Regions from separate parts of the Nostoc edaphicum CCNP1411 genome, predicted to be linked through region 1. Evidence: riboswitches for the same ligand, from Rfam matches in the RefSeq annotation. Region 1 holds a riboswitch; the other holds the start of a gene.
What was found. Region 1 has a riboswitch for cyclic di-AMP ahead of ntrB (nitrate ABC transporter permease). Riboswitches for the same ligand answer to the same signal wherever they lie in the genome.

Region 1 (16,648 bases):
CTCCCAACAAACGATCTGGGTGTCCCAACCAGACTTCTTTACCTTGTGCGAAGGTAAAGCCGATGTTTTCATTACCTGTTATTGCTCGTGTATTCCAGGGTTCTGCAACCATGTAAGCTTGCATGGCACCAATCCGCACGTTTGTTACCATTTGAGGGGGCGGAACGATGATGATCCGAAATTCTTTGAGAGGATCAACACCTGCGGCGGCGGATACGTAGCGGACAAAGTATTCATAAATGGCAGAACTTAATACTACCGCCCAGACTTTGTTTTCTGACGACTGCTTCTCAAAATAGCCTCGGAAATCGCGCCCAAAGGCTTCCAAAGCGCCATCGCCATATTGTTCTTGATATTCGTACCACGGACGCAGCCCAAAATCCCACATGGCTTTGTTCATTGTCATGGCGTTACCATGACGATGAATGGTCATGGCTGCACACAAGGAGGCTTGGCGTGCGCCTTCAGCACCAATTCTGGCGTTGGTGACAGCACCGGATACTACGGGTGAAGCATCCAGGCGACCAAAAATTAAACCGTCGCGGGAATTAGCCCAACTAGCTTCGCGGTTGAGTGTAACGTTCAAACCATATTTGCGGAAGAAACCTTTTTTCCAGGCGATCGCAAATGGCGCACAATCATTAACGGGAACGTAACCAATGGTAAGGTCAGATTTTTCTAGGTCTTGCGATCTAACTACTGGTTGCACGGCTAAGGCTTCTTCAGTTAGTCCTTTAGCTGATCTATCTCCTGAAATTCCACAGGAAGATAGCGCTATTCCGGTTGTGGTTGCTCCGATTCCTTTAATAAAATCTCGTCGAGTCCAGTTATTATCACCCATTTTTGTAGCTCCATTGGTGATCAATTACTCACGCTTCAAGCGCAGAGTATTGTTACATTTTGCTGTTTTGATAGCAGCCGAATTTTGTTAGTTGGCAGTTCTAGGGCGATGGGTTACTAATTCTTGGAGTTTGCCCAAGGCGTAATCTAGGATTAACCCAGTTACACCAATTATCAACACAGCTAAAAAGACTGAACTCAAGTTTAAACGACTCCATTCATCCCAGACAAAAAAGCCGATACCAACACCACCTGTGAGCATTTCTACAGCAACGATTACTAGCCAAGCTATCCCTAAACTAATTCGCAAACCTGTAAAAACATACGGCAAACTTGCAGGCCAAATGATTTTTGTAATTCGTCGCCAACGTGGCATTTCCAGCACTCGTGCCACATCTAAATAATCTTTGGGAACGCTAGAAACTCCTAATGCGGTATTAATAATTGTCGGCCATAAGGAGGTAATAAAGATGACAAAAATGGCGGAAGGATCTGCTAAGTTGAAAATTGCTAAGGCGATGGGCAGCCAAGCTAGGGGCGATACGGGTTTAAAAATTTGAATTATCGGATTAAGTGCTAGCATTGCCGGTCTGGACATCCCAATTAGAAATCCTAGAGGAATCGCTACTACCGCACCTAACAAAAAGCCTATTAATACCCGACGCAGACTTGCGATCAACAACCAACCAATTCCCAAGTTGCCTGGGCCTCTTTGGTAGAAGGGATTTAAGATGTAGTCTAAATTAGCGATTAGCGCTTCTGGTGGAGTGGGCATCAATTCATGGTTGGCAAGTGCAATAATCCACCACAGGACAATTATTCCCAAGAAGCCCAATACTGGTAAAAAGAAGACATCTCTAAAAATGACAGGTTTGGTCTTTTTCCAAACGGCTTGCCCCGCGATCGCCGCGATCGCTGCTAAATTTAGTTGAAATATCATTGACGACCTCAACAGATTTAAGTGCAGGTACAAAAAGTCTGAGCAGTACCAGCCTTGGACACTGATGAGATTAGAACATTATAAAAATGCCGTCTCTTCAGTCTCCTCTCAATGCCTACGAAGTTAGCTGACGGGCTAGGGCTGAGAGATGCCCTTCTTTTAAGAGTGCTGAGTGCTGAGTTCCGAGTGCTGAGTTGAATTTATAAACTCTTCACTTTTAACTCTCAACTCCTCACTTTCTATAAGATTCGCCCCACAATTTGGTTCCTCCGCTCCAACGTCACGCACTGTGATGCGTTGGATTAGGCTGACTTACTCGAATAGATACTAGATTGTCCACATTATAACATCGATATGTAGAACATAACATTAATGCTTTAGTAACTACATCTGTTTTATGATAAATATTGTTTCTTTTAATACTAAAGTTAAGTACCTACATTGGCTTTTCGGTAATCAAGAAAATCTCTAATTTTGGTTATGTTGTGAGTGAACTCCTTACACAGAAAACTAACCAATTTAATTAAGTCAAGTATCAAGCCTGTTAAATGCTAGAGTTTTATTGTCTACTCTAAGATATATATTATACTGCACAGATTTTATCTACGGTTAGTTAATCTAACCAACGAAAGAATGTGTAAAATCTATTTCTTTTGGTAGGTGGAACATATCGATTTTTTTGGTAAATATCCATTTCACTCGCTAAACTATTTGGATATGGAAGTTTACTCATCTATCTCCTAGCTGAATTTAACATAATGGATTTTAGTCAAGTACTGGCTGAAAAAACGGATACCATCCTCAAAAAATGGATTGCAGCGGTTCGTAAGGATAGACGCATTGAAAGTGCTGATGAACTATCTTATACAGCAGTAAAGGATCACGTCCCTGATCTTTTGAAAGCAATGGTGACAGTTCTTTCAAAATCTCAGGATAATGATATTCAGTCAATGGTTATTGCCAGTTTTCAGCATGGAGCGATTCGAGCCGAACAAGGCTTTGATCCAGCAGAAATTGCCAGAGAATATCATCTGCTGCGAACAGTAATATTTGATGCTATACAAGCAGATTTATTGAAGGGAACCCCATCAGAGATAATTCGTTCCATGCGTTTGATTGATGCGATTGTAGATGAAGCGATCGCTCAATGTTTCAAGAGTTATTTTGAGCAACGCTTGCGGGAATTACACCGATTGCAAGCATCACTAACGCTCCATAATGAGGAACTCACGCGGTTAATTAGCGCTAATCAAGAGTATCTTTCCCAATTAGCCCACGAATTGAAACATCCCCTCACTTCCATTATTGGCTACTCGGATCTATTTTTACGCCAACAACGACGCAAGACTGAGATAAAAGACAACTTTACCAATTTAGAACATATTGAGCGAGTACTACGCAATGGTAGACAGTTACTTCATCTGATTAATGATGTACTAGAACTTTCGCGCTATGAAGCGGGGCAGATAAAAATCCAATTAGCGCCTACGGATGTAAGTGAATTAATTGGTAATGTGTGTGAAATGTTAGAACCTTTAGCTGCGGGAAAAAATTTACAAATTGTGGTGGATTGCGATCGCGCTCCCGAAAAGGTAATGGCAGATTCTTTTCAATTGCAACAGATTATCACAAATCTTATTAGTAACGCGATTCGTTATACAGAGTCGGGGACTGTGATTATAATGTGTCAGGTGTTAGAGAACCAGAGATGGGCGATCGCAGTTTCTGATACAGGAATTGGCATCGCACCAGAAAACCAAACCCAGATATTTGAACCCTATTTTCGTGTAAGTGCTAGCGATCGCCCCTATCTTCCCGATAGTACTGGGTTGGGATTAGCGATCGTATCGCGGTTGGTAAAATTATTGCAAGGTCAAATTAACCTAGCCTCGCAGGTAGGTGTTGGTTCTACTTTCACTGTCATTTTTCCTTTGGAAATGGAATTTTAAAAGTATTGGGTGATTGGAAATCACGAATACACAAGCATTGTCCACCTCCGTGGACTAATACAAAATCAAGGATTTCAAACCCACGGAGGTGGGTTTTGTCTGTGTAGCCGCGATTTCCAATCACCAGGGCTTTACAAACCAATACTGTTCGGTTAAGACAAAAGACGCGATAAATCGCGTCTTTGTGATGATTCGGCGGGTTTAAGTCCTGACTTTTCAAGGGATCTGGAAAACCTCTCTCTAAATCTCTCTCCTACAAGGAGAGAGACTTTGAATTTTCCCCCTTCCCGTGTCGGGAAGGGGGCTAGGGGGTTAGGTCTTTCATGGGCTTTTCCACATGACGTGAAAAGTCAGGTTTAAGTCCTGTTGCTTTAAATCAAGCCGCAAGGATGTAAGTCTTGTTCTAAATCCCCGTTACAAAACTGTACTTCCGACTTCTTTAATATCTTTCGATTTCATCTACCGCTTTAGGAACTCCCGCAGTTAACACTTCATGTCCATCAGGTGTAACTAACACATCATCCTCAATACGAATGCCAATACCAACCCATCGAGAATCTGTCTCTGGCTGGTCTTCTGCTAATTTCGTATCTGGCACAATATATAATCCTGGTTCCACTGTCAAAATTTGACCTGGTTGTAAAATCTGCGGTTTATCTTCACCGTGCTGGTAAACACCCACATCATGAACATCCAAACCTAACCAATGACTGGTGCGGTGCATATAATATGGCTTATATTTCTCTTCTTCAATTAACTTGTCAATTTCACCTTTGAGGATGCCAAGTTCAACTAAACCTTCCGTGAGGACGCGCACTGCTGTATCGTGAACTAAGTTGAAAGGATTACCTGGTTGCACTTGAGCGATCGCTTGTTTTTGTGCTTCTAAAACAATCTCATACAGCGTCTTTTGTTCTGGCGTAAATTTACCCCCAACAGGAAATGTCCGGGTAATATCAGAGTTGTAATAACCGTAAGCACAACCGGCATCAATTAGCAGTAATTCTCCATCCTGCATTTGACGATTATTTTCAATGTAGTGCAGTACGCAAGCATTCACACCGGAAGCCACAATAGAAGGATAAGCCGGCCCTAACCCACCCCGGACTCGAAAGATGCGTTCCATCTCCGCTTGGATTTCATACTCATAACGTCCAGGTGCCGCGATTTTTTGGGCATAATTGTGTGCTTCAGTAGCGATCGCAGCTGCTTGACGCATCAATTCTAATTCAGCTTCGCTTTTAATTAGTCTCATGCTGTTGAGGACAGGGCCAGTATCTTCAATAGCGATCGGCCCTGTGCCGCGCTTCGGATAAGTCCGCAGTAAACTTTGGTAATGTTTCAGGATTTGATCGTTAAAAGTGCGATCGCGTCCTAAGTGATAGTAAATCCGGCTGGCTTTTTCTAAATACTGCGGCAACTTTTCATCTAACTCGCTAATCGGGTACGCTTCATCAGCACCATACATTTCCTTCGCTGCATCTACCCCACAAAGATAGCCAGTCCATACTTCCTTTTCGCGATCCTTCGGTTGGACGAACAGCACAAACCGATGTTCTGCATGATGCGGCGCTAACACTGCTACTGCCTGTGGTTCATTAAAACCAGTCAAGTAGAAGAAATCACTGTCTTGGCGATAAACATACTCGACATCGTTGTGCATCACTGCCATTGGCGCACTGCGAAAAATGGCTGTACCATCACCAATTTTTGCCATTAATTGCTCGCGACGCTGCCGATATTCTGCTTGCATAGCTGATGTATGTATTAAAGTATTGTGTTATTTTACACTTTTGGCAACTAACAGGTACACAGATGATGCCTCTTAATAGTTGCTAATCTAAGTTATTCTAACCAATATTTGTTTCCACTCAAGTTATAAATCATTGGATAATAAACAATTATTTTGAAAGACTTAGATCCCCGACTTATTAAAGCAGTCGGGGATCTTGTTGTTATTGAATAATTTAGGATATTTATGAAATGAAATAAATTTTAAACGTTTATCTTATATAAATTCTGGTATTTCATAAATCTAACAACACACAGTATAAAAACTATCTCCACTCAACCCATAATAAAAAAGCGATCGCTTCTAGTTTAATTAAGTCTGTTCAATTAAACATAAAATAGATTTCTGGTTCGTAGGTAGATTTTTGATACAACCTTCAAATGTCAAAGAAAATAGTCATTCTTTATCTATAAGCAATCATATATAAGCTACAAAAAATATTTCGTAATTGCTTATATAGAACTTGAAAATTTTGGGGTACTAGTTTAAAACAAAAAAGCATTTATCTTCAAAGAGTGACATTAATAAATAAAAAATAGTTCTAAAGAAATATTGAAACCCTGGTAAATGTTATTTCGTTACAGAAAGAGATTGCCAAAGAAAGTTAAAAGAATATAACAACCAATAATAAAAATACACCATGCCTGACAATTCAAATTCCTCACCCTTAGGTTTGAATACATCTCGATTGTTATCAGATTCTTTTGCAAAATCAGAAATCTTGACAACTTCTCTTAAGAGTTTAAATTATGATTTAGGGTTTGGAAATAAGAGTTCTTCACTAGCACTAGAAAGTCAAGCGGTGACCGCGCCTGTTAAAACGTCAGCAAATCCCAATCCTAATCCTTACTTAACTAGTGCGGCGATTACTCCTGACTTTAACGGTGATGGTAAAACAGACAAAGTTTGGGTCAATGCTTCAACTGGTGAGATTATCATTCGGTTGATGGATGGCACAACAGTTGTCGAACAGGGTTCTTTGGGTCAATTTGACCTATCGGCCTATGATTACAAAATTGCTGACTTCAATGCTGATGGCAAAACCGACTTCTTATTACGCAATAAGACAACCGGTGAGAATAGCATTGTCCTGATGGATGGCACCAGAGTTGGTAGTGCGGCTGTTCTAAGTAGCGTTGATCCAGCTTGGAGTCCTCAGATTGGAGATTTCAACGGCGATCGCAAAACTGATATCTTCTGGCATAATGCTACAACTGGCGAGAACGCTATTTGGGAGATGGATGGCACCACCGTTCTAAATGCAACTGTTCTAGACCCTACAGACACAGCACTAACTCCTACCATTGTTGATTTTGACGGCAATGGTAAGAGCGATATCTTCTGGCGCAATGCCACAACAGGCGATAACACCGCTTGGTTTATGGATGGTACGCAAAAGACTGAATTTGCTCTGCAATCACAAGATGCCGCCTGGACTGCTAACCTTGGTGATTTCAACGGTGACTTTAAGACAGACATTCTGTGGAGAAACGCTCAAACAGGTGAGAACAAGGTTTGGACGATGAATGGCATCTTAGTCACAGAAGGTGCTTTGGCTACACTTGACTCATCCTGGACTTCTAAAATTGGTGATTTCAACGGTGATGGCAAGACCGATATCTTCTGGCACAATGGAACCACAGGTGCAAACACCGCTTGGTTGATGGATGGCACAACAGTTGCAACTGAAGCTTTCTTACCAGCTAATAACGCGGCCTTGACACCATCTCTTGGCGATTTCAACGGCGATGGCAAGACTGATATCTACTGGCGCGACCAGACAGCAGGTACAGACAACATTTGGACTATAAATGAGACAACAGCCGTTGAGACTCCCATCAGCGACGCAGATAAGCTTGGCCCAGAGTGGTATACATTCTAAAACTTAGGGGCATTGGGCATGGGGCATGGGGCATTGGGGGAAAAACTAACTAAAACTTCTCCCTCATTCCCTCATCCCCTGCTCATCAAAACTTGTAACTCAAAACTTGAATTTCCCCATTTTCCGGCAATTTACCAGGGCTAATGGAAATACTATCTCCATTGCTACGCCGCACTGGCATACCTTGCATCAAGGTCAGAAAATCATCCAGTGGTGAAATATCGCACTTAGCAGCATCGGCGGCTTGTGTCCGGTAATGGGTTGGAATCACGAGTTTAGGATTTAACACTTGAACAGCCTGCTTTGCTTCTTCAGCATTGTAGGCTTTTGCACTGCCTCCCACTGGAATAAATGCTACATCGGGACGCCCCATCAGGATTTTTTGCTCAATGGTAATTGGTGCAGCGGCTCCGCCTAAGTGGAGGATATTAATTCCGCCTTGCTTCCAACTCCAAGCGGTGTTTGAGCCAAACTGCTTACCACCTTTGCGATCGTGGTCTATGGCAATTCCTTGGAACTTAATACCTTTAAACTCATAAACTCCTGGTTCATAGATGAGTTTTGCATTTCCCGGTAGTACGTCCACAGCACCTTCATCTAGTAGTTGACTGCTAATCAGTACTAAATCTGCTGCCACTTTTGGGGGACGATATCCAGCAGTACAGCCGACTGTCCGAAATGGATTGACAAGAATTTTTGCACCGCCACCAGTAAAAAGAAAGCAAGTATGACCCAACCACTGAACTGATAAACCGCTAGATTGTGCGTCAGCTTGAGATTCAGAACCCAAGGTAGTAACTAAAGCTGTGACCAACCCCGCCCCAGCATAGCCCATCAACTGTCGTCGTTTCATTAATTATGCTCTTGACTGTAACTGTTCCAAAAAATTTCGCAATAACTGTTTTCCTGAAGATGTCAGGACACTCTCTGGGTGAAATTGGACGCCCTGAATGTGAGGATAGTTCCGGTGTCGCACTCCCATAATGGTGTTGTCTTCAACCCAAGCGGTGATTTCTAACACATCTGGGCAAGTCTCACGTTCGATTACCAAACTGTGATACCTGGTGGCGGTTAGAGGATTTTCTAATCCCCGGAAAACTCCCACCCCAGTGTGAGACACCTGAGAGGTTTTGCCATGCATCAATTCTGGAGCCGGAATTATTTTACCACCGAATACTTGACCGATGCTTTGATGTCCCAAACAGACACCTAAAATTGGTAACTCTTGTCCTAGCTGTTCAATCAATTCTAAAGAAATGCCAGCATCTTCCGGGCGACCAGGCCCAGGAGAAATAACCACGGCTTCCGGCTTTAATGCCCGAATCTCATCTATGGATATCTTGTCGTTACGAAAAACTTTAATCTCATCTGCAACTGGGAATTCTGCTGCCAATTCTCCCAGATATTGCACTAAGTTATATGTAAAACTGTCGTAATTATCGATAACTATAATCAAAGCTCATCACTCCTGGTTTTTAACACTCATCAGTTGCAAACAGCATAGACAAATATCTCATGCTATTTGTTCGGTAGGTGTAAAAATAACGCTGACGTGGACACGTATATATAAAGCGGCTACTTTACGACAAGCCACTTCGTAAATTTTGAATTGCTTATAATATGTTGTGCAAAGTAAATCGGACAGAGTGTAATTCTCTTACCGAGTCACCTGGCTATGCCTGCGGTAAATGCTCGCCTCCGCAAATCACATTTACAAAGCCGATATAATTAACGTTACCAGAGGAGGGAGCAATAGCGTACCAGCTACTAGCACCGCTACTAAAGCAGAGACAAGGACTGCACCGGCTGCACAATCTTTAGCAATTTTTGCCAGATCATGGTATGTCTGCTTAACGGTTAAATCCACAAGGGACTCGATCGCTGTATTTATTAACTCTAATGCCAAAACTAAACCACTAGTTATACCAATTACCGCTATTTCCACCGCTTGCAGATGTAAAAAAACGCTTAAAGCGATCGCTAAAGCACAAACACTTACATGGATGCGAAAATTACGTTGAGTTTGAAAACTATAGCTGATTCCAGCCCAAGCATATTTAAAACTAACAAATAAATTAGAGGCTACTTTCCAAGAGAATTCTCGTTCGTTAGACACAAGTGTTTGTAACGAGGTAGGCGTTGGTGGTGGAGAAATTTTTTGGGACATAGACTTAAAAATACAAAGATAGAGTTGCTACAGTGGGAATATTTGCCAATCTTAATGGCAGAATTAACTTTGAGGCAATCTTTAGGGAATTTTCCACAGAAGTATTATAAAAGTATTACCAAAAATTGACACTAACGGATACACAAGCTACTGCTATTCAATGTCAATAGTAATACCTATTGCGTTCAGCAATCTCACTTGCTGTTCTAACATTCGCTCCAAACTTTCTTCATCAGGATGATCCCAGCCTAACAAGTGCAATAAACCATGAGCAGCTAACCAGGCTAGTTCAGTTGGTAAACTATGTTCTTGTTGTTGAGCTTGGCGTTGTGCCGTATCTACAGACACAATAATATCACCTAGATATAATGGCACAGAGGTTAGCATTTCTTCGCTTTGAGGAAAATCCACCTCCAAAGCAGCAAAGGCTAAAACATCGGTAGGCTTATTTTGTTGACGATACTGAGAATTGAGTTCTTGAATTTGCGAGTCATCTGTCAAACGCAACCCAATTTCATAACTTGGCGCTGGCGGAATCTGAGGGTGAAGTATTTCCAACCAGTTATTAAACCAATTTTCCCAAGTTTCAGGAGTAATTCGGGCATGGGTGTCCCCAATTTTTACAGATGTTGTCGGGGACAACTCGTAAAAATACTCCTCCACATATAGTTCAACTCTCAGGGGCACACAGTCTCCTAGTCTGAGGTTTACGATTTGTCGTTAGTGAGTTAGGTAAGCAAGACCAACAAGGAGAGCTAAAAGCCCTACAGCAGTCAACGCAAAATGCTTCAGGGAAGTTGCACCCTTCCGCACCATGTTTCGCATGGCGAGTTTTACGTAGCTAGGTTGAGGTTCTGATGAAGGAGAGTTGCTCATAGTTATTTGTCTACAGACTCTTTTATAACTGTAACAGTTGGTCTGGGATAGAATGGCGATCGCCTGTATCTTGCTGAGAAATTTATCAATGAAGGCAGAAGGCAGGAGGCAGAAGGCTTTTATTGTTTTACCTCAGTTGAGGATTCAGCGCCAGAATCAAAATTCCCTTCTGCCAACTGAGCCTCCTGCCCTCTGCCTTTCCTGATAACAAGTAGTAAGTAATCTTAAAAACAATTTACTTACTACTTGTAAATAACCCTCAATTATCAAGGAGTGTTTTCTACTAGTTTATTTTCTTGGCGCAGATAAGCTTGGATGAATGTATCAAGTTCACCATTCATAATATCGCCAATCGCTGTTGTTTCCGTGTTTGTACGCAAGTCTTTCACCATTTGGTAAGGGTGAAATACATAGTTACGGATTTGATTTCCCCAGGAGGCTTCCACCATATCGCCACGAATTTCGGCAATTTCTTGGGCACGTTGCTCTTTGGCTATGACCAACAGCTTTGCTTTAAGGCGATTTAGGGCTTTTTCTTTATTTTGCAGTTGCGATCGCTCTTCTGTACAGCGCACAGCAAGACCCGTGGGAAGGTGAACAATCCGCACCGCAGTTTCTACTTTGTTGACGTTTTGTCCACCTTTACCACCAGACCGAGTTGTGGTGATTTCCAAATCTTTGTCTGGAATATCCAATTGCACAGAGTTATCAATCTGCGGCATTACTTCCACCCCGGCAAAACTGGTTTGTCGCTTACCGTTGGCATTAAAAGGTGAAATCCGCACTAAGCGATGTGTACCCATTTCCGATCGCAAGTAACCATAAGCATAGCGACCAGTAATTTCTAGGGTTGCCGATTTAATTCCGGCTTCATCACCTTCCGACTCTTCAGCCAAAGTTACCTTATAGCCGTGAGCTTCGCCCCAACGGGTGTACATCCGCATCAGCATAAATGCCCAGTCTTGAGCATCTGTGCCACCAGCGCCAGCACTAATGGTCAGTACAGCACCTTCAGCATCATAAGGCCCGGAAAGTAACTGTTGTAACTCCCACTGGTCAAGGTCACGATTCAGTTTAGTGATGGTAGATTCCGCTTCTTGGAGTAGTGCCTCATCGGTTTCTAACTCCAATAACTCAACAACTGCCTTAGTATCTTCTAAATTGGCGTGCCACTGATCGTATTGCTGGAGGTGGGCTTTCAGGTCGTTGAGTTCTTGTAGGGTTTGTTGGGCTTGGGTTTGGTCATTCCAAAATTCTGGTTGAGCAGATATTTTTTCGAGGTCTTGAATTTTGGCTGTCAGTGCAGGTACGTCAAAGATAGTCCTGGGTTTTACCCAGGCGGCCAGACAACGTTTCGATTTCGCGTTTGAGTTCTAAGACTTCCATAGTGCTTGCTGAATGATTGATAGAGCGCTTTGGATTGTTAAATTGCTCTTTATTCTATTGTATTTATTAATTTTAGCTGTAGTTGGGCAAATTCTCCCTGCACTACTTCTAATCAACAAAAATTTATAAGAAGAATTCAGAACTCAGGAGCAAAGCCAGAGACGTTTTCGTTAGCTTTGGTCAGAATGAGCGGATGAATTCTGTACGAGTGGGTGACGAATATTGGTAAAAAGCAAGTGTTTAGTGGGTGAAAAAAATTAAAATATTCTCGCCTTAAAACTCTATCCCTTTATGGGTAGAGTATTCACCAATTCTGAATTCTGAATTCTGAATTCTGACTCCTGTTTTATAAGTCATTTCCAAAATCTGTGATTAATATAATCAGAAAAACAAATAGTCTGATTGCGAACCCCAGTCAAAACAGTAGTTATTGTTACACCCAATCATAAAAAACGCGGATAACATTAGAAAAATCTCACCCAATCAAGAAGGTGAGCGAAAACTGTTTATCTTTGTGTCCTACTAACAGCTGTCCTCTAGGCATGAATTGTTAAGTAATTATCCTAATAATGGATAGAAATTAATTACACCTTGTCTAAAGTATTAGGCAAAAAATTACTCCACAAGGGTGAGGTGTAACTTGACAAAATTCTGTCATTATGCGTTAGTTATTAGCTAAAAGCAAAGGAGTTTGCAATGCATCGACAAATGTGCTGGTTATCTAAGTCTGGTGGCGATGGAGAGAAAATTTTGTATTTGCAGACAGAACCCAATCAGCCTTGGCGTCCCTACACCACTTTTGGACATTTTGCAGTCCCAGATTATCAAATACCAGGTGGTTCTAAAGGTTGGGCAACTTATCAAAAACTTCTGAAAGCAGGTTGGACATTAGTACCTAGCGCAAGGGCAAACGAGTTTGGCAACAGCAGCTACGCAGAGTCAACAATTCAAAATCAATAGTTATTTGTCATTTGTCATTTGTCATTGGTCATTTGTTATTTGTCATTGGTCATTTATCATTAGTTATTCTGCGCGTCGTTGCGTCTCCCCAATTTCTCACTCGCTCACAAACCTCTTGGGGAACCTTCACCGCGAGGATCGGCGGCCCCTTCTAGAGTTCCATCGGGTGTAACCGCGATCGCGTTACCATTACCCCAGGGAGCAGTTTCCTTTATTTTGTGTCCCCGACGGCGTAAGTCTTGCACAGTTAAAGCATCTAAGCCCCAGGATTCGACGCGCAACTCATCTGGTAGCCATTGATGATGTATGCGTGGAACAGAAACAGCCGCACCAACATCCATGTTGTATTCCAGCACATTTAAAATCACTTGCAAAACCTGGGTGATGATGGTGCTACCACCAGGCGCACCCACTGCCATCCGAAAATGACCATTTTCTGTGACAATTGTGGGAGTCATGCTGGATAGAGGAGTTTTGCGGGGTGCAATGCTATTGGCATCGTTACCAACCAAACCAAAGGCATTAGGTACTCCTGGCGCAGCAGCAAAATCATCCATCTCATTGTTGAGGACAATTCCAGTTCTTGGTGTCACTATACCAGCACCAAAACTGAGATTAATCGTGAAAGTCAAACTCACGGCGTTGCGTTCTTCATCCACAACACTAAGATGGCTGGTTTCAGGAGATTCATACCGAGGACAAGGGGATGGGGAAAAACGCAGACATTTGGAATTCAAATCTACTGGCTTGATCTCGATCGAGGGTCTAGCCACTTGCATATTAATTTCTTGACGGCGTTTTTTGGCGTAAGCTGGACTAAGCAGTTCTTGTACAGGGACTTTGACAAAATCAGGATCGCCTAAATATTGTGAGCGATCGCTGTAAGCAATCTTCATTGCCTCTACCATTAAATGTATAGCGTCGGGATGATGCCATCTCAAAGATTTAAAATCGGTATCACCAATAATATTTAAAATCTGCAATAGGTGAACGCCTCCCGATGAAGGTGGTGGCATTGAGCAAATTTTAGCTTGGCGAAAATTTCCACAAACGGGAGTGCGCCAGATTGGTTTGTAGGCTTTGAGGTCTTCTAAAGTAATTAAACCACCATTTTTTACCATATCAGAAGCGATCGCACGAGCAATACTTCCGGTGTAAAAACTTTGGGGATTTTGGGCAATTGTAGCTAAAGTACGTGCTAAATCACGCTGCACTAGCTTGTCCCCTGGTTTGTAAAATTCACCCTTGCGAGTGAATATTTCCCGCAGGGCTGGATTGTTAAGAAGTGCTGGCTGGCTAGATTGGTTTGTTTGCAGATAACGCCAAGTTGCTACATCGCCCAGAATGAAGCCATCTTTAGCGAGTGCGATCGCAGGTTTCATCACCTCTTGCCAAGAAAGCTTACCATAGCGACGATGCACTTCATAAAGTCCCGACACCGTTCCTGGTGTCGCCACTGCTAAATAACCTTTAATACTTGCATTGGGACGCACCTTTCCTTCTGCGTCAAGATACATATTTTTTGTAGCTTTCAGGGGTGCGCGTTCACGGAAATCTAATGCTTTGATGTCGCCAGTTTTCTCAGAGTGCATCAGCAAAAATCCGCCGCCACCGATTCCGGCTGAAAAAGGCTCAACTACAGAAATTGCAAAGGTTGTGGCTACAGCTGCATCCACTGCATTACCACCTTTGCGTAACATCGAAATTCCCGCTTCACTCGCTAGGGGATGGGCTGAAACCACCATTCCCTTTTTGCTGCGTAGGGGTAAAGTTAAAGCAGCCGAGGCGACTTGGCTGTAAACAAAGAGGGTGAAAGAAAAGACTGCGATGGCTACGTGCGTCGCAGGCATCGCAACTGGCTTGGCTTGAGTAACAGTAAGCATTTTTATACCATTTCTCATAAAAACTTATACATATATAGCATCTGAGTGTACTTAATTTATCAGATTTTGATTACCATTGTTTGCGTAGCTTGCTGCCGTAGGCATGGCTCTCCCCTTTGCAAAAGAGGCAGTGGGCAGTGGGCAGGGGGGAATGGTTAGAGCCTATTTATAGTTCAGATAAGACCAAAACACTTGTAGAGACGGCGATTTATCGCGTCTCGAAAACCCACAATTTTGTACACTTAGCCCTTAACTGAATCGTATTGATTTATAAAGTAAATATTAAGTAGGTGTGTTACGGCTGTGTAGGAATTTGAGGGTTTGAGAAAGTCTAATTTAGCCGTAACGCACCATATTCCCAGGTGTCGTACTCTCAGCGATAATGCACGCTACAATTTAACATTTACTTTCTAAATGGTCTTTTACAAATATGAAGAGTATGCAAAGATTTTTTGAAAAGATAGACATCTAAGTAAATATTCGATATTTACTTAGATGTCAGGTTATTTTGATGTTTTCTATTTTTCAGATAGAAATTCAAGGGCGATGCCGACGGCGGCAAGCTAGGCTGACAACGAATGCATAACAATTCCGTGTTTTATGCCATCTCAAGTTTTCCCTATTTTTAAACTAGTAAGACTTATGCATTGACAAAGCAACTAAAATTTTGTGCAGTGCTTAAGACTTAGATAGTCCTCAATACCGGGATAAGTAATATTTGAAAGCGAATTAAAGGGGAAATATTTAATGAACAATTGGCGAGTCTATCTATCTAAAGAGTGAATATTGTATGCCGAAAGATTGAACTTTTGGCAAATTATTTGTGCCATCAAACAGCATTAACTCGATTATTGACAACTGAATTTACTCCAAAAATCCATTCAATCAGGAAAAACTTATGGCAATTATCATTGGAACCAGAGGTAACGACACCCTACAGGGCGCTTTTAATTACGACGGTTACAACGACACCCTAACTGGTGGCGGTGGCAACGATATATTTTTTTTTGACAGCGGCTCAAACTACATTAATAAGATCACCGATTTCGGTGGAGTAGGTAAAGGAACAAACCCAACAGCAGCAGTCATTGCCGAAGTGGATACCTTAAGTTTCCAGGGCTATAGTGGCTTTACTGCCCAAAACTTGCTCCTCGCCCAGAATGGCACAAGTTTGGAAATCGGCTTTCAAGGGTTTGGTAGTAGTTTCTTTGCTAGTTACAAATTCATCCTGGAAAACTTTGCCCTGGAAAACCTGGAAAACCTCACCAAATCTACTGGAGCCACTGTAGATTTGGGTAATATTCTGTTTTATGGGCAAACTACCATCACCGACAGCTTTGATGTCTTCGATGCTAACTCCACTCAAAGCACTGTCTTTAAAAAAAACACAGTCACCTTCCTAAACGACCTATCCAACAATGTTAGTGGCTTTGACAATTCAAATGATGTCATCAATGGTCAAGGGGGTGATGACATTCTTGAAGGCTTAAGTGGCAATGACATTTTGAGGGGTGGCGCGGGCAATAATACCCTCAACGGTGGTGTTGGTGACGATACTTTGTATGCTGACTCCCCCTCAAGCAATAATCTGTTTAATGGTGGCGATGGCAATGATTTTCTCTCCACCTCTGGCGGAAACTACTACAACGCCTACTCACCAAGCTACGACGATCGCTCTTTAGGCAACAATACCCTCAATGGTGGTGCTGGTGATGATACTTTAGATGCTAGCGGTTCATTAGGCGATAACCTCTTAGATGGGGGCGATGGCAATGATTCTCTCTCTATCTCTGGGATTGTAAGGGGTGAGCAGTACACAGACTCTGACTCTGGCTCAGATGGCGATAACACCCTCAACGGTGGTAATGGTGATGATATCTTGAGTGCTAGTGGATCATCAGGCGATAACCTGCTTTTTGGAGGCGATGGCAATGATTTTCTAGACATCTCTGGCTTTATTTACCAAAGATATG
Region 2 (16,648 bases), 1.1 Mb from region 1:
AAATACACCCCTCCCCAACCCTCACGCCACTTGCTTCAAGTCGGCAGAGCCGCCCAACGCAGTGGCTCCCCTTGCTAAGGGGAGGGAGCAATTAGAACCCTTCCCCACTCCCCACTCTCCAGATTTATCCCAAACCGCCTACGCCCAACCCGCTTTATTTGTAGTCGAATATGCCCTAGCCAAACTCTGGATATCATGGGGAATCCAGCCACGGGCGATGATTGGTCATAGTATTGGTGAATATGTCGCCGCCACATTAGCTGGTGTGTTCAACTTAGCTGATGCCTTGATGCTAGTTGTGCAACGCGGACAACTGATGCAACAGTGTCCCCCAGGAGTGATGCTTTCTGTTTCCCTCGCCGCAGAGAAACTGCAACCGTTACTTACAGATGATTTAGTAATTGCTGTTGACAATGCGCCTAGATTATGCGTGGTGTCAGGAGAAGAAAAAGCGATCGCACTTTTAGAACAACGTTTAGCTAGTGAAAATATTACCTATCGGCGATTGCATACAAACCATGCTTTTCACTCACCGATGATGTCAAAGGCGATCGCACCTTTTACAGAAATCTTACACAAGATTCAACTCCATCCACCGCAAATTCCTTTGATTTCTAACGTCACAGGTACTTGGATGACTGCGGCACAAGCTTGTGATCCCAACTATTGGGCAACCCATCTGCGTCAGCCAGTGCAGTTTAGCGACGGAATTAGGCAACTGCAACAAACATCCCATCAGGTTTTTCTGGAAGTTGGATTTGGTCAAACCTTGAGTACCATTATTCGACAATTTACCGATGCACCGCCTACTTTCGCATCTGGGCGACATCCCCAAGATACCAAATCGGATGTCGGCTTGATTTGCCAAACCTTGGGACAGCTTTGGCTTTCGGGCGTAGCCGTCAACTGGTCTAAATTCTATGCTTTACAACAACCGCAAAAACTGCCCTTGCCAACCTATCCCTTTGAGCGGCAGCGCTACTGGATAGACCGACATCCATCGTCAGAAGTTGCTCCCATCCTGCCAGAAAAGCCCCAGAAGCAAGAGGATATATCAAATTGGTTTTATTTGCCCTCTTGGGTGCGATCGCCGCTTCTGCGTCCTTCTCAGATACCAACAAAACAACGATATTTGGTCTTTTGTCATCCTGACAGTATCGGTGAACAACTGGTGCAGCGTCTCCAGAAAGCCGGACAGCAAGTAATTACCGTGACACCAGGAGCGGAATTTACTTCAAAGGGCGACGCTTACACCATTGCGCTTGATAACCCAAAAGATTATGAAACACTATGGCAGCAATTACAAACAGCCGGAACTTTACCTGATGCGATCGCACATTTATGGACTCTCACCGATTCGGTAGCAAATGATCGCTTTGAGCAAAGGCAAACCCTCGGTTTTTACAGTTTACTCTGGCTGACTCAGGCATTATCTTCATCACCGCAGCCTCTAAGAATCTATGTACTGACTCAGCAGGTGCAAAATGTTCTCTTAACTGAAACCCTCAATCCCGCAGACGCAACAATTCTCGGTCTTTGCAAAGTAATTCCCCAAGAATACCCGAATTTGATTTGCCAAAATATTGATTTATCACTTCCGATCGCCAATTTTGAGCAACTGATAGCGGAATTAACGATAAATAACACCCCATCAAACACCCTCCCCTTGCCAAGGGGAGGGCTGGGGAGGGGTGTATTTAACTCCGAAGACACCCCCCTTTCATCGGGACAGAGGGGGGTAGGAGCGCTAGGGAGAGGTAACTATTTCATTGCTTACCGGGGTAAAACTCGCTGGATACAAGAATTCCAGCCGATTCCTTTACCTGCCCCTGAGTCTTCCCAAATACCCCTAATTGAAGGTGGCGTGTATGCGATCGCTGGAGACTTGGTGGAAGGTTTGGGGTTAATTTATGCCCGGTTTCTGGCGCAAACAGTGAACGCGAAATTAATACTTTTGGGACGGTCAGATTTGCCACAACCTGCCCAATGGGAAACTTGGTTGGCTTCCCACGGTCGCCAAAATCCCATTAGCCACTGTATTCAACAGTTGCAAGCTTTACAAACTACAGGATGTGAATTCCTATTTTATAGCGTTGACTTAGCGGATATCATGCAAGTGCAAACTGCTATTACCGAAGCTACAAGCCAATTTGGGGCAATTAATGGAGTCATTCATGCTGCGGCTATGGGCGATCGCGCCAGTTGTTTGATTCGTAACCTCGATACTCAGGAATGTAGCCGACAATTCCATACAAAAATACATGGTTTATTAGCATTAGAAAAAGCTCTCCACAATCAACCCTTAGACTTTTTCCTTTTGCAATCTTCTCTGTCTGCGGTTGTCGGTGGAATTGGCTTTGCTGCTTATGCCGGGGCAAACTTGTTTATGGATGCTTTCGCACAGCAACGTAGTCAAAACAGTGATACACCTTGGATTAGTATCAACTGGGATGCAGTGCGTTTTGATGAAACTGCCATACTCACAGGTGCTGCTCTTGTAGATTTGGCTATGACTCCCCAGGAAGTTTGGCAAGTGACTGAGCGCATTCTAGCCCAACCTGTCGCTGCACTAGTTACTGTTTCGCCTGTAAACCTCCAGTCTCGTTTCATACAGCCTGAAGTAATTCATGATACTACACGCACTGATAATAACCACGCACGCCCTAACATTCCTACCACTTACGTTGCCCCTAGTGGCTACATTGAAACCAGAGTTGCCCAATTAATGGAAAACTTATTGGGTATTGCTCCCATCGGCATTCACGATAACTTTTTTGAGTTGGGTGGACATTCATTGCTAGCAATTCAGGCGGTTTCTCAGCTACGGGAAGAATTTCAAGTAGAATTGCCGATGCGACAATTTTTATTTGAATCACCAACCGTTGCAGGTATAGCCAAAATTATCATCGAAAACCAAATACCAACACTAGATGATCCAGAAGCGATCGCAAAATTATTAGATCAAGTAGAACAAACTGATTTTTCTCGTTAAACCTCTTTCAAGAAACACATTCTAGTAAACAATTAAAAATTCAACAAATGCACCTTTCTTAACTAAAAAAGCAGCGATTGCTAAAATTTGAAAACTAGAGGAATACCGATCGCTCGTGCATCTAATATCTTCCTCTGCATATAATTGTCAAAGGTCAACTGTAGACATGGGGAAGTTCCTTGCTCAACTTGCACTGCTCCATTCTCTACTAACAGTGCCAGAGGTTGAGTTACAGAGTAAGTATGAGTAACAGTTACCTCTATTCCTGTCATTTTTCTTAGCCCTAGTGGATGAGACACAAACTGTTTTTGGAAGTTAGGAAAATTTTTTAATAAAGTTGGTAAGGCGATCGCATCAGGAATGACAAAGCATAAAGGTTCAGTTTGGGTGACTAAATTATCACTGGAAAAACTTAATAATAGTTCTGTTTTTTGGGGTTGCGATCGCCGAAATTCCTCCTCGAACGAGGATGTGGCGCGAGACTGCTGGTGCAGAGCAATCCCAAATGGAGAGATTTGCGTTTGTCGCCAATGCGATCGCCCTAAAAAGTCTATACCTGTGCGGACAGCATAGATTTCAGCAGCGACTTCATCCTCAACCCAAATTAACTCTAGATAAAAGTTCTCAAAAAAGAGAATCTGTGAGGCTGTACCTCGTTCTATCTGCTGCACAGCAGGACTGGCAAACATCAATCCCGCTTGCTCAAAGAATTCAACTTTAGGTGCATCCTCAACACAAATAAAAATGTGGTCAACTTCTAGCAAGGAATTATTTGTCGAAATTAGTAACTGAGTCTTCATGTAAAAATTCGCACCCTTGATATAAAAACACGCAAATTCAATAATTCAGTTCAAACTCTGTCTACACAAGTTATCAAGAAAGGCAGAGGGCAGAAGGGAATGCTACTTCCTGTCAATAGGCTGTGACCGAAGGGAACAAGGGTCTAAAACCCCGCCGAAAACAAAAGCGCTTACAATTGGCGGGGTCTGAATCCTCGACGAAAAAGTTCCTTCAGCATAGCTGCCCGACGCTCGCAGACTCGCTCTAAGCGTTCGCGCAGCGTCTCGTAGAGAAGCCATGCCGTTGGCGGAGCCTCTCGTAGAGAAGGCTTTACGCTGCGCTATCTGCCTCCTGCCTTCTTCAATGTGATGATTTTTCTGATACACCTAAATCTGACTTTGCTGTAGAAACTGGCTAAACGGCAGATGTCTTTAGTAATCGTTGCTACCGGAAATCAGTCCAATGTGCCAACTTAAATTTGTGTCTGAATCAATAAGAATGGTAATTTTTATTGATTCAGACAAGCCTCCTGATAATGCAAAAACCATGCCAGCGTTTTTAACTAAATATTGAAATAATTAGTAATTATTCTCAGTTAACAAGTAAATGGGATTTTTTGTCAAGTCTTTAGTTGTTAGTTGTCAGCATAGGTATCTTGCTCAGATTCCCTCCCTTTTGCAGGTTAAATCTTACCAGCTACCAAACACTCAGCTTTTGTTGTGATATCAAGTCCGGTTAATCACTTATGATTACGCATCTGTGCAAAAATCGGAAACGCCTCTTTCTCGCTGCTCCCAGCCCCCAGCAAGAACTGCGTTCTAAATGAAAAGTCTTTAGCCAGACACGATATAAGTCTAATTTCCAGATTTTCCTGCTTTTAAAATAAAATGAATAAGGGATTTCCAAATAAAATAACATCCCAAATTTTCTTGTGGGATGGGTGTCCCCACCCGTCCCAGATTTAGGGCGCTCATGTTGCCCACTCCACAAAATGGATAATTTATTTCTTGGAAGTCCCTAAGATAGTGTACTTAGTGCAGGAAGTCTAGCTACAACTGAGTGAGATTATGCTCACGATTTTGTGTATGTTCTATCTGTAATCCAAAATAGCTGAGTTCTTCGCCAATGGATGTGGAAATTCACAATGGTAAAATCAAATCACAAGGATACAAAAGATACAATTATTACTCGTTTTGATTACGAACTTCTCACTCCAGAGCAGCGGACATTAGTTGAACAGTGCACAACAGAAATCCGAGAGCAGTTACGGCAGACTGCTCAAGACATTTGGGAGATTGGGCAACGATTGGCAGAAGTGCGTTCTAAACTGAAGCATGGGCAGTTTGATACTTGGTTGAAAGCAGAATTTGGTTGGAGCCGACGAACAGCATACAACTTTATTAATGTGTATGAAACCTTTGACAACCGTGCAAATCTTGCACAGATTGACATTGCTACCTCCGCTTTGTATCTACTTGCTGCACCCTCCACACCTCAAAAACTGCGGGATATCCAGAAACCCAAAAACCCTTCCCCTATACCCCTCTGCTGCCTTAATGATAAGTCTTTAACCGGACTTGATATCACAGGTCGCTTTTAGGAATTTCCTCACGAAATTCTATGACCAATTGCATAGTTTCCACTACCAAATCACGTAAATCCCGATTAAGCGCTACAGCGCCTTGAGACCCAAACCAACGGTCAAAAATAGTGACATATTGCTGATTACCATTGACAAATCCTTGCATGAACTTGACCAGAGAATAGTTGACTGTATCCAAGAATTTCGAGTTATTTTCTGGCACCATGCAAGCGATACCTTCTTGTGAATAGGGGCGAGGGGGTACGATCGCAAAAGCATCTGGATTTTTTTGCTGTTGTAGCCATCCCTCTAAAAGAATGCTATCGGACGAGAAACCATCAATAGTACCTTCTTGCAAAGCTGTGTATCCCTCTGCCCTAGTTTTAAAATACACCCGCTTAACTCTAGGTTGTACACGAGCGATCGCCTGCTCATTTGTGGTTCCCGCCAGCACACCAATTTGCTTACCAATAAGGGATTCAGGGGAACCTAGATTACTTCCTTTCTTAACTAATAATTGGGTTCCAGTCACACCGTAGCTAACAGAAAAGTCTACTTTTTTATCTCGCTTCCAGGTAAAACTACTAGCATCACACACAATATCAACTTGTTGATTAACTATTTTAGTAATCCGCTCAGAAGGGCTAAGACCAACTAATTGCAGTTTAATTTTTTTATCTAGGTCTTTTTCTAATTGCTCTTTAATCAGAGTCAGCATATCTACAGAATAGCCATTTAACTTTCCTTGACTATCCACATAGGCAAAAGGTAGCGCATCTCTACTAGTACCAGCTGTTAATACCCCTGTTCTGGCTACTTTTTCCATCACAGTCTCAGCAGCTACCATATTAGGTATGAGCGTCGCAAATATGAGACTTAAAATAGGGATAGCAATTTTTTCATACATAAGCTTTAAGAATAGGTCGTTTTTTCAAAAATCAAATCTGATCTAGATATCAAGCATCGAGAAGGTATCACTATCGAGTACATAGTAAGGTTATCTAGTAACTATTCTTTACATTAGTGCTTTTTCATTACTCTGTAGGACTTACGCAAAACTACATGAGGTAGAGGCAATACCCTGCGAGTTCGCTGAAAGCATTCTCGTAAGAGTAGCCACTATGCGAACATAGGAGAGTTTCTTTTCCTGCCCCCTGCCTTCTTCTCGTTGATTTTTCCAAAAAGATAATCGGATTGCTATAGCTGTTTTAAAATACTACTTACATCTAAGGGTGCTGAAGGCATGATTACTAAACCCAAGATTTTCATTGATGGCGAATCAGGAACCACAGGCTTACAAATTTACTCACGTCTCAATCAACGGGATGATATTGAGTTAGTTAGCATTGAGGAATCTAAACGTAAGGATGCATTTGAGCGAGCTAAACTAATCAATGCCGTCGATGTTGTTATTCTCTGCCTACCTGATGATGCAGCCCTTGAAGCTGTTAGCTTGGTAAGTAGTACTACGGTTAAGATCCTTGATGCTAGTACTGCCCATCGCACAGCTAAGAACTGGGTATATGGTTTCCCTGAACTAAATCCAGGACAGCGAGAGAAAATCGCCAGCGCCCAGTTTGTGAGCAATCCTGGCTGTTATCCTACAGGATTCTTGGCTTGTATCCGTCCGTTGATTGCCAAGGGACTCCTGAACAGCAACTTTCCTATCACCGTTAATGCAGTGTCAGGTTACTCTGGCGGTGGGAAGAATCTGATCAAACAGTACCATACCTTCCACGAGCAACAAGCCGGAGCAGAATCACTCTATCCCTATGGGATCTACGGGTTGCGGTTTGGGCATAAGCACGTCAAAGAAATGCATTATTACTCAGGGTTAGCATCGCCGCCGCTGTTCGTACCGGCAGTAGGGGATTTTGAGCAGGGGATGCTGGTACAAGTGCCTTTGCCCCTGGGGACTTTGGATAATCCACCATCAGGTGAAGTTATTCATGAAGCGATCGCTAACTACTACCAAAGTGAAAAATTTGTGCAGGTTGCTCCATACCAAGATTCTACTCTGTTGCGAGACGGAATATTTTTGGATGCTATGTCTACGACGGGCTACGCCTACGCAATCAAAAACACCAATATTGTTCAGGTTTTTGTATTCGCCAATGACACTACCAAAGAAGTGTTGCTAGTTGCTCGTCTTGACAACCTGGGTAAGGGCGCATCAGGAGCCGCCGTCCAAAACCTAAATATCATGCTCGGTTTTCCAGAAGAGTTGGGATTATGAAAAAGGCATAGGGAGTGAGGAGAGGGAGTGCTGAGTGCTGAGTTCTGAGTGCTGAGTGTGAAATCTTACTTTTTTACTCATAACTCGGAACTGTTTTCCCCATGCCCCATACCCAATGCCCCATGCCCCATGCCCCATGCCCCATGCCCAATACCCAATGCCCCATACCCAATGCCCCATGCCCCATGCCCAATACCCAATGCCCAATGCCCAATGCCCATTATGTTGATTTTTATTTCAGTTTCTCAAGCAACTGAATAACACTATGCTCAAATCCTCTATTTCGCTCTTGAACTGATTCAATCAACGGTTTATTAAAAAGATTAATGACATAGTTACCTAATTGAATACCTAGAGGTCTTAAATGTCCACCTGCAAATTTTTCCCGAAAATCTTGAGGCGGCTTTTGCAGAATATTAGTAAACCATTCACAGGTCGATTTAGCAATATTGTCTGATTTGAAACAGACTAAACCCATGATATTAAATAGCCCACTATCCTTGATTAAGTTCTGGGTTTCTTCAACAGTTGGTTTCACACCCCAACCAAGATTATCGATGATATCAGCTAAAAATTGAGGACGAATTGCACTCCCTGTGTCAGCAATAGCAGGTGCTAATAGGATAGAAACCTGCCCTTTAATAAAGACACTGTTAAAGTTGATATCCTTATGCACATAGCTATAAATTAATTTTTTAACTTCAGCAGTTTTTCGCGTTAGTTCCTCAAAGAGAATGTTAATGTCTGCAACGACACTTTTTAACTGTGACTCATCGGAAGTATAAGACAGCAGATTACGAATAAACTGTTCTCTATCTTGAGGATTTGGCGGTAGAGCAGTAAATCCTTCTAACAAAGAGATATATTTACAACCAAGGCTATGTCCAATCCAAGAAAAGTTCTTATCATCTAGATAGGCTTCATAATCATATCCTGCAACACTTGCCATTTTCACAAGCTCTGGCAGAATTTCATACTGCTCTCTCATGAGAAAACCAGCTTCTACATAATGATTAAAAGTAAAATTAAAAGGCAGAAGGATAATTGTATATCCCTGCTCGAATAAACATTGAAGCAGATAGCGATAGAAAAGCATGGGGACAAAAGTACCAAAGAAAGCCCCTGCAATAAATTGAATTACTCCTTTAGGTTGTGGATGTAGAGCAACCCAACTGTAAGAAACAGGTTTAAATCTCAGTTTCAAATTTGTATTTACCATGATTTAGCAATGAGTACATCTCATTTTGGTAGGTGTATACTTAATCTCCAAACTGAAGTTGCTGCTTTTCGGATTCTTTAAGAGGATGTTTAAAAAGTATCGTTCATCAAATTTCTCAAAACCTCCCTGTTCTCCTTTCTTATGAGGAAATGGGGGTTGCCAAACCTCTTTCCTGCAAAGAAAGAGGTTTCGAGTATATTTGTTGACTTTCCAAATATTCTCTAACCAGATTTTTTTGCACTAAAACTCTCAAGTCTATTTCATTCCTAAAAATTCAAGAAAATATAACAGTGAATATCAGTAAGTTTATTGTTGAGAGCATCTTAAAAACTAAAATTTTCCCCTATACCCTGATTCTCCAACGCTAGGCACAACAAGCTTTAAAGTGATTACCAACACACTTTTTTTGTTCATACTGTTGACATAGTTGATGATGACACGTTATAAACTGTGAAGAAAAATAAATCAGTCTGCCTAATCCACTATATTCCCTGAAAAGTTTTGTGAGTAAGGGTAAACCGGAGCGGAGGAACCAAGTTTGGGGCGTATTTTGAAGAAAGTTAGAGTTAAGAGTGAGGATTTAAGAGTGAGGAGTTAAAAGTTATTAAATAGATAATTCATAACTCACAACTTATAACTTTTTCAAGAAGGACATCTCTCAGTCCTAGCCCGTCAGCTAACTTCGTCGGCATTGAGAAGAGACTGAACGAGAAGCATTCTTACAAGTAATGCCTTGTTCTCGTCAGTGTCCTTTGGCTGGTAACTTTGTGGTTCGTTGTGCCTGCCCTCGGCCTTGAGAGAGGATAACAATATCTTGATTTCTGGCGTCTGAGGTAGGATTATTTGCCTTGAGGTGAAAATCAGCTATGTTCCAGAATAATAAACATCGCATTGCTCTAATTTCTGTCGATGGTGACCCGGCTGTTGAAATCGGTCAAGAAGAAGCTGGGGGTCAAAATGTCTATGTGCGCCAAGTAGGTTATGCCCTAGCACAGCAAGGTTGGCAAGTGGATATGTTCACTCGTCGGAGTAGTCCTGACCAAGCTGCGATCGCTCAACATAGTCTGAATTGTCGTACTATTCGGTTAAAAGCTGGCCCAGCTGAGTTTATTGGGCGAGATAACTTGTTTAACCATTTACCTGAATTTATCGAAGAATTCCAGCGATTTCAGCAACGCCAAGGGTTCCATTACTCCCTAATTCATACCAATTACTGGTTGTCTTCTTGGGTTGGCATGGAATTGAAAAAGCAACAACCGCTGATTCAGGTGCATACTTACCACTCTTTAGGAGCGGTTAAATACAGAAGTATTGGTGATGTTCCCGTAATTGCAGCCCAGCGACTAGCTATAGAAAAAGCCTGTCTAGAAACTGTAGACTGCGTGGTTGCGACCAGTCCACAAGAACAGAAACACATGCGGATACTCGTTTCCAGCAAAGGGAACATTGAAATGATTCCCTGTGGTACTGATACTGATAAATTTGGGGAAATTCTGCGGTCTGCTGCAAGGGAAAAGTTGGGAATTGCACCAGATGCCAAGATGGTTCTCTATGTTGGTCGGTTTGACCGACGCAAAGGTATTGAAACTTTAGTACGAGCCATTGGCAAGTCGAGTTTAAGGGGTGAGGCTAACCTCCAACTAGTGATTGGGGGTGGTAGTCGTCCAGGTCAGAGTGATGGAATTGAACGCGATCGCATCGCCAGCATTGTCACTGAACTCGGATTAGAAGATTGTACAACCTTTACCGGTCGCCTAGATGAAACCGTCCTCCCCTTCTACTACGCTGCTGCTGATGTCTGCGTAGTGCCCAGTCACTATGAACCTTTTGGTTTAGTTGCCATTGAGGCGATGGCGAGTAAAACTCCAGTCGTAGCTAGTAATGTCGGTGGGTTGCAGTTTACTGTAGTACCAGAGGTCACAGGTTTACTAGCGCCCGCCAAAGATGAAGTGGCTTTTGCTGCTGCCATAGACCGCATTCTGATCAACCCAGCTTGGCGAGACCAGTTAGGTGAAGCAGCAAGGCAACGGACAGAAATTGCTTTTAGTTGGTATAGTGTGGCATTCCGACTGACTCAGCTATACAGTCGTTTGCTGGCTCCAACTGCACCCAATAACCGACCCCGGATTGCAGCTTAATTTTTACAGTTTTGAGCGCGGTAATATCCTCAAAGTGATTTTATCGCGCCCAAACAGTCAAAAACAAACTACTCAGCCTAGTTAATTAGGGAATCAGAATTATGCTGAATATTGGAGATTATGCTTTGCATCAAAGAACAGGGCAAGTTGGTCAAGTTTGTGGTTATGGACATCAGGTAATGGATGGAGTTTACACAACTACCCTGAAAGTAAGAGTCAGCAAGCATAAGGGAACTCGTCGTCAAAGCAGATTTTTTGAGGATGCTTACTCTGCTTGGATGCTGACAAAGGAAGCTTGAAAAAGGGACTGGGGACTGGGGACTGGGAAAACTTGGAAGGGGATTCAGACCTAAATGGCACTAAGATAAGCCCAAAGTCCTGTGTTCCTCGTTCCCAGCCCCTAGGCTGGGAACGAATTCCTAGAGGCTCTGCCTCTGGTCAAGCCACTAGAGGCGGAGCCTCTCAGGAACCCCTTTATTCAGAAAGCTCTCTACACTATGCATAGCTTGCTTGTTTGCAGGAGTACGCGGACTTGTTACTGCTACGCTATCCGCCAGTCACATAGAATTCAATTCTGAATTCTGGCTCCTGACTCCTGAATTCTATTTTTTAATTTCTTTACCAGAGTTTGCACCGTAGATTCTGGTTGCTGACGTGCTACAGGTTTTTGCTGTCCAAAACCATCAAACAATTCGTCAAGCTTGACCGTGAAGCCCAAATACGCCCCACCTGCGGAACGTGTCCCAGAAAAATCTCGGTCATCGACTTTACCAAAAACATATCCAGCAGAAAGGCGCAGATTAGGAGTGAGGTAGTAGCCTGTTTCCAGAACAAAGCCCGTCTCACTATAGTTAGATTGACCAATCCAACGAGCCTCACCCACTAAATCCCAGCTATATCCCAAACGATAAGTAGCTCGCAATTGTCCCAGATTCACCATACTTGTACCAACTAAATCGTCGGCTAAATAAGAAGTGCTGTTACGCAAAGCATACTTACCGTAGAATTCCCATTGCCAGTTAGGGGCATAAATAGCTTCTAAAGCAAAGGTATGGTCTTGGGAACCCGTACCACTACCTAAGAGAATAGTTTCAGGAATAATTGTCGGATTTTGGCGATATTCATAACGCAACAAAGCATTAAATTTATCGCTATTGGGGTCGCGGTAGGCTAAACCCAGCTTCAAATTAGCGGTATCTCCCAATCCTGAAAGCTTTTGATTGGAAGAGTTTGCTTGTTGATAACGTACTAGAGCCGTCAGAGCCGGAGAAATTTTACCTGTGGCACCTGCGGTAATTACTGTATTACTACCACCAGAAGAGGAACGATGTTCGTAACGAGCGCTGGCTTGAAACTGGGGATTATCACTGTACTCCAACCCAATACTGTAACTATCGCCACCCTCAAATCCGATCGCAGATGCTGCTTGGCCAAAGGCGTAGGGTTGGGCATATTGTTGACCCGCCGCAGTTCGTCCGAAGAAGTTGCCAAATACGTGTTCGTAAGCTAAATTCAGCCGCAATCCCGAAGCAATAGTCCAACGGTTATTTAGACCAATTGCACCTTGGGTAGTCAGTTCATTTGCACCACCCAAAATTGAGTAACGACCAGTCAAGGTGGTATCAGTACCGAGTTTGTGTTCACCATTGACACTTAAGCTGGTGATAGAATTACCCGAAAATTGACCGCCAGTGTAAAACTGTTGAGCCAAACTGACACTGACACCAGGAAGTGCTGCCCAATTCAACCCTAAAATAGTACGGTCTGGGTAAACAGTATCTTTTTGAGAAGATAAGCTGAGTTCATTTTGGGCTTGGAAAGTCAGGTTTTTCGCAATGGGAACTGTAAAACGCGATCGCAATTGATTAGAATTACTATTCAGAGCGCTGTCGGGGATGCGGTCTTCCCGATTACGATGAATCCAATCCACATCTAGAATAGCTTTACCTAAACGTTGTTGAATCCCCGCGGAAATCGTCGTCAGTGAATTATCAACTTTGCTCCCAGGTATGGACTCATAACGGGGTGCAAACAGTTCTTCAAAGGTGTCTAGGGGTTGGGGAGCAATCCCAAAATTGTCTTCGTGGTCGTATTGCACCCTGACGTTAGTACTTGAGGTGACTTTAGCTGTAACCTGCGCTCCATAACGGGTTTGTCCCGGTACAAAGCTGATAGTGGCATTATTGGCAAAACCCGTATCAGCAAAGCGATAATAGGCACGACCTTGAATCCCATTGGCAATTTGTCCCTCAGCTTCCAAGCGGTAGGCGTCACCACTAACTTTTCCCACAACATCAGAATCATTAGTGGAATGGGCATATTCTGCGATTAACTTCCCTTTGTCACCCAAAGCAATCAGCGCATCTGCACCGTAGAGTTGAAAGTCACGTACTCCGTGATTTTCTTGAACATAAGTTGCTCCTATCCAACTTTCCTGGTTAAGTTTGCGGGAAAGGTTATATTGCAAACGACCAGCATAGATATTACCGTCAGAGTTTTGATCGTCATATTGGTAGCTAACAATAATCCGACGTACCAACACTTGTCCAGTTTGATCAATATCGGTGCGAAGAATCGGTTCGCGGAATATTAATGTACCGCGATCGTAGTCGATTTCATAGTCTGGGCCTCGGTTAAGCTGTTTGCGTTCTAAGACAGTTCCAGGACGATTGAGTTCTTCTAACTCGATAAAGACATTTTCGCTACCTGGTTGTAGTAGTCTGCGAGAGAGGAAGTAATAACCACTAGTACCATCGGGAGCAATGGTATCTCTTTGAAACCCTTCTAAGTTGTTGCCATAGAAACCTGTAATTTGTAGGTTTCCTAAGTTGTAGTTAGCTTTAAAACCATGAAGTTGACGGGTAATAGCAGTAAATTGCTGCGATCGCCGCGCAAATTCTTCTGTGTTGTAGTCACCCCACATGCCATAATCTGGATTAGAGCCGGGAATACGAGATGAACGTTCAAAACGCAGAAATACACTGTCAATAGAAGGCGCAACTACATCAACTTTTGAGCTATCGCCGTAAACAGGATAGTTTTGCTCACTGAATTGGTAAGTTCTAAACAGGCGATTATCGCAGTTACAATCTTCATTCAAGCTACGAGAACTGTTGTATGCACCTGTAAATAACCATTCCCCGATCGCACCAGTGGCAAATATCGCGGAATTGAAATCTAATTGCGTTCTGTTGTCTTTATCAGGTGGGAGAAAATCACGGAAACTGCCGTAATAATTTGTACCTCTAGCGCCTAAACGTAAATCTATGACCCCTGTCACCAAACTCGGACGTAGTGACGTTTCAAATTGCAGTTGAGTAAAGGCTTCTAAATCATTAGCGATCGCGCGAATTGTCACAGTTTCGGCTTTGAGTTGCGATCGCAAAATCGCTATAAATTGCCCAGCTTTCGCCTCCACTTGAAATCCCGGTTCATCGGGTTTGAAGTCTTTCCCAACCAACTCACCAGCAGTAGGGATCAAAGTGACAACGGCATCACGGTTAGAACGATTACCACTTGCATCGATGAGTTGACCCCGGATTGTCGCCGTAGAACGTCCATCTGCTGGGATACGGGACTCAACTGTTTCTACAGTTAGTTTTTGTGGCGCTCCCCGGACTGCGACTTGCACTGTTACAGGGGGTTCTGTTCCGCCGACAACTTGTGCAGAGATCGTGTTTGCACCTTCTTTTAACGAGACACCATACCATGTCTGCGTTACCAAGTTAGTAGTGGCATCAGTTTCCGTCCGTCCCACTAAAGAAGAGTCTACCAACGCCCCATTTACCCGCAATTGTACTTGACTACCAGTGGGAAACTGTACAATTACCGTGCTAGCTTGTACATCTACAACACTGTCAGCCGTCGGAGTCAAAATTTTGATTGCTGTAGAGATAGGGATAGTGGGGGACACGGGAAGATTTTCATTCACCCCTTCTGTTGTTTCCGTGTCCTCTACTCCTGCTATTTTGCGTAAGCCTCTAGGCAAATCAACAGAAGTTGCTGGTTGAAATGGTTGTATTTCTGTTGGAGAAGCTTCAAGCTGTGTCTCAGTGTCTTTGCGTGCTGCTATTTTACGTAAGCCTCTGGGCAAATCAACAGAAGTTGCTGGTTGAAATGGTTGTATTTCCGTTTCACTTGGCTGGATATCTGGAATTGAAGTATGAGTAACTGGTGCTGAAGAAGTTGAGGGAAGTTCGAGGGGTGAAAATTGCTTGTCAGAACTTCCCAAAAGATGGGGAGAATTCAAAGCCTCTCCCCTTTTAGAACTTGAAAAGTCAGGATCTTCTACACCCTTGTCTACCTGCGAAGGAGAATCGGGGAACAGTAGATTTTCGCTAGTGATTTCAGCTTTAGCGATCGCAGGATATAAAACAAGGCTGAGAGCCATTACTGGCATCGCCCCGATCAATCTCAGGTTAAATGTAGTTGTACAGTGCAGTCTGAGTTTCATTTCTTCACTGACTCCTGAAATGTGGGGGTGACAGCGAAGTTCATACGTACCAAGCCACCAGGTTCTAAATGCACCAAGCGAGATTGGCTATTGCGTTCGCGGAATTTTTCGTTACGAGCTAGGGCGTAACCGGGTACACTGCTGAGGTCTAGAACACCTGTGTGGTATCCAGGTAAAGCATTAGCTAAGGAGAACAAACCATTCGGATCTGTAGTGATGCGGTTCCCGTCCTCCAGAAAAATCACCGCATTTGGTACTCCTGGCTCACCACGCTGTTGTTCACCATCAAAGTTTTTATCAACAAACACCCGACCGATAATCGTGCCACAATCAGAAACGATTCCTGGACGAATTTTCAACTGGTGGGTTGCGGGACCATCCTTGGTGCTAAAACTGTTATCAGCTCGTTGGGCATTAACGATCGCACTATTACGACCATTCCCACGCAGTGAATCGGCTGTGAGTTGAGCAGCGTAGGCAATATTCAGAACTTTCTCTGTAGGAATCGTTACGTCTGTGCGGAATGTCACTGTGTTTCCATTGCGTTCTGAGGTGATAGTGACTGGTTGACCGTCCAATTCTCCCCGCACAGATTTAGGCAAGAAATTGAATCCTAAAGGTAGGTTGTCGGTGATAAATATATTATTTAAACCAGCATCAGCGAGATTTTTCACTGACAGGCGGTAGATTACCGTATCCCCAGGTTCAGCAGCAGCGCGATCGCCTGTTTTGATAATCTGTAACTGATTGGCTTGACACAAATTTGTGGTGAATTCAAAGGCTAATAAATCCAGTCCCACTGTTTCTGCATTGGGAACTAAAACAACTGTTTGCTCTACCCTGGTTTCGCCTGTGAGACTAATTGGTTGACCATCTAGAGAAGTAGCGACATATCGCACGACACCATTACCTTGTGTACCGCTACTACCAAGGATTTCAATCTTGACCCGCCGCTGTTTGTAGATAGAATTTGGTGGTGGATTAACTACAAAAATGTAGGTTCTACCTGGATCAGTTTGACCCTTATTCGGATCGAGTAAAAAATTGTAGACACCCGCAGGGTTATTCGTAACGAAGTAAGGGTTACTATTCTCGGTATTTGGCGATTTACCACCAGGTACATCGTTATTAGAAATATCTGGTAACTCTGTTCTAGTCAAAGAAACCAAACTGCCCAATTCTGTCCCCGTTGGATCAATAGAGTTAGGTTCGTATACCCCAACTGAAAAACCTGTATAGTCAGGTAAA

Region 2: another riboswitch for cyclic di-AMP. It lies ahead of HUN01_RS33275 (glycosyltransferase); the one in region 1 lies ahead of ntrB (nitrate ABC transporter permease).

Annotation. Positions count from the first base shown of each region.
Region 1 covers NZ_CP054698.1:701,815-718,462, reverse strand. Annotated here, with positions in the region: gene HUN01_RS05790 (ABC transporter substrate-binding protein) at 1-841, opposite strand, end outside; gene ntrB (nitrate ABC transporter permease) at 929-1,780, opposite strand; cyclic di-AMP (ydaO/yuaA leader) riboswitch at 1,878-2,099, opposite strand; gene HUN01_RS05780 (sensor histidine kinase) at 2,539-3,729, shown strand; gene HUN01_RS05775 (aminopeptidase P N-terminal domain-containing protein) at 4,169-5,482, opposite strand; gene HUN01_RS05770 (FG-GAP repeat domain-containing protein) at 6,162-7,403, shown strand; gene HUN01_RS05765 (MBL fold metallo-hydrolase) at 7,489-8,256, opposite strand; gene HUN01_RS05760 (anthranilate synthase component II) at 8,260-8,859, opposite strand; gene HUN01_RS05755 (diacylglycerol kinase family protein) at 9,115-9,570, opposite strand; gene ybeY (rRNA maturation RNase YbeY) at 9,724-10,251, opposite strand; gene HUN01_RS05745 (DUF3285 domain-containing protein) at 10,291-10,446, opposite strand; one part of gene prfB (peptide chain release factor 2) at 10,713-11,759, opposite strand; one part of gene prfB (peptide chain release factor 2) at 11,761-11,832, opposite strand; gene HUN01_RS05735 (hypothetical protein) at 12,529-12,792, shown strand; gene ggt (gamma-glutamyltransferase) at 12,897-14,642, opposite strand; gene HUN01_RS05725 (beta strand repeat-containing protein) at 15,574-16,648, shown strand, end outside.
Region 2 covers NZ_CP054698.1:7,331,945-7,348,592, forward strand. Annotated here, with positions in the region: gene HUN01_RS33240 (type I polyketide synthase) at 1-2,992, shown strand, start outside; gene HUN01_RS33245 (VOC family protein) at 3,073-3,792, opposite strand; gene HUN01_RS33250 (DUF3102 domain-containing protein) at 4,917-5,372, shown strand; gene HUN01_RS33255 (amino acid ABC transporter substrate-binding protein) at 5,356-6,261, opposite strand; gene argC (N-acetyl-gamma-glutamyl-phosphate reductase) at 6,601-7,590, shown strand; gene HUN01_RS33265 (hypothetical protein) at 7,668-7,811, opposite strand; gene HUN01_RS33270 (DUF1350 family protein) at 7,823-8,809, opposite strand; cyclic di-AMP (ydaO/yuaA leader) riboswitch at 9,274-9,515, shown strand; gene HUN01_RS33275 (glycosyltransferase) at 9,676-10,947, shown strand; gene HUN01_RS33280 (hypothetical protein) at 11,049-11,246, shown strand; gene HUN01_RS33285 (TonB-dependent receptor) at 11,516-15,400, opposite strand; gene HUN01_RS33290 (hypothetical protein) at 15,397-16,648, opposite strand, start outside.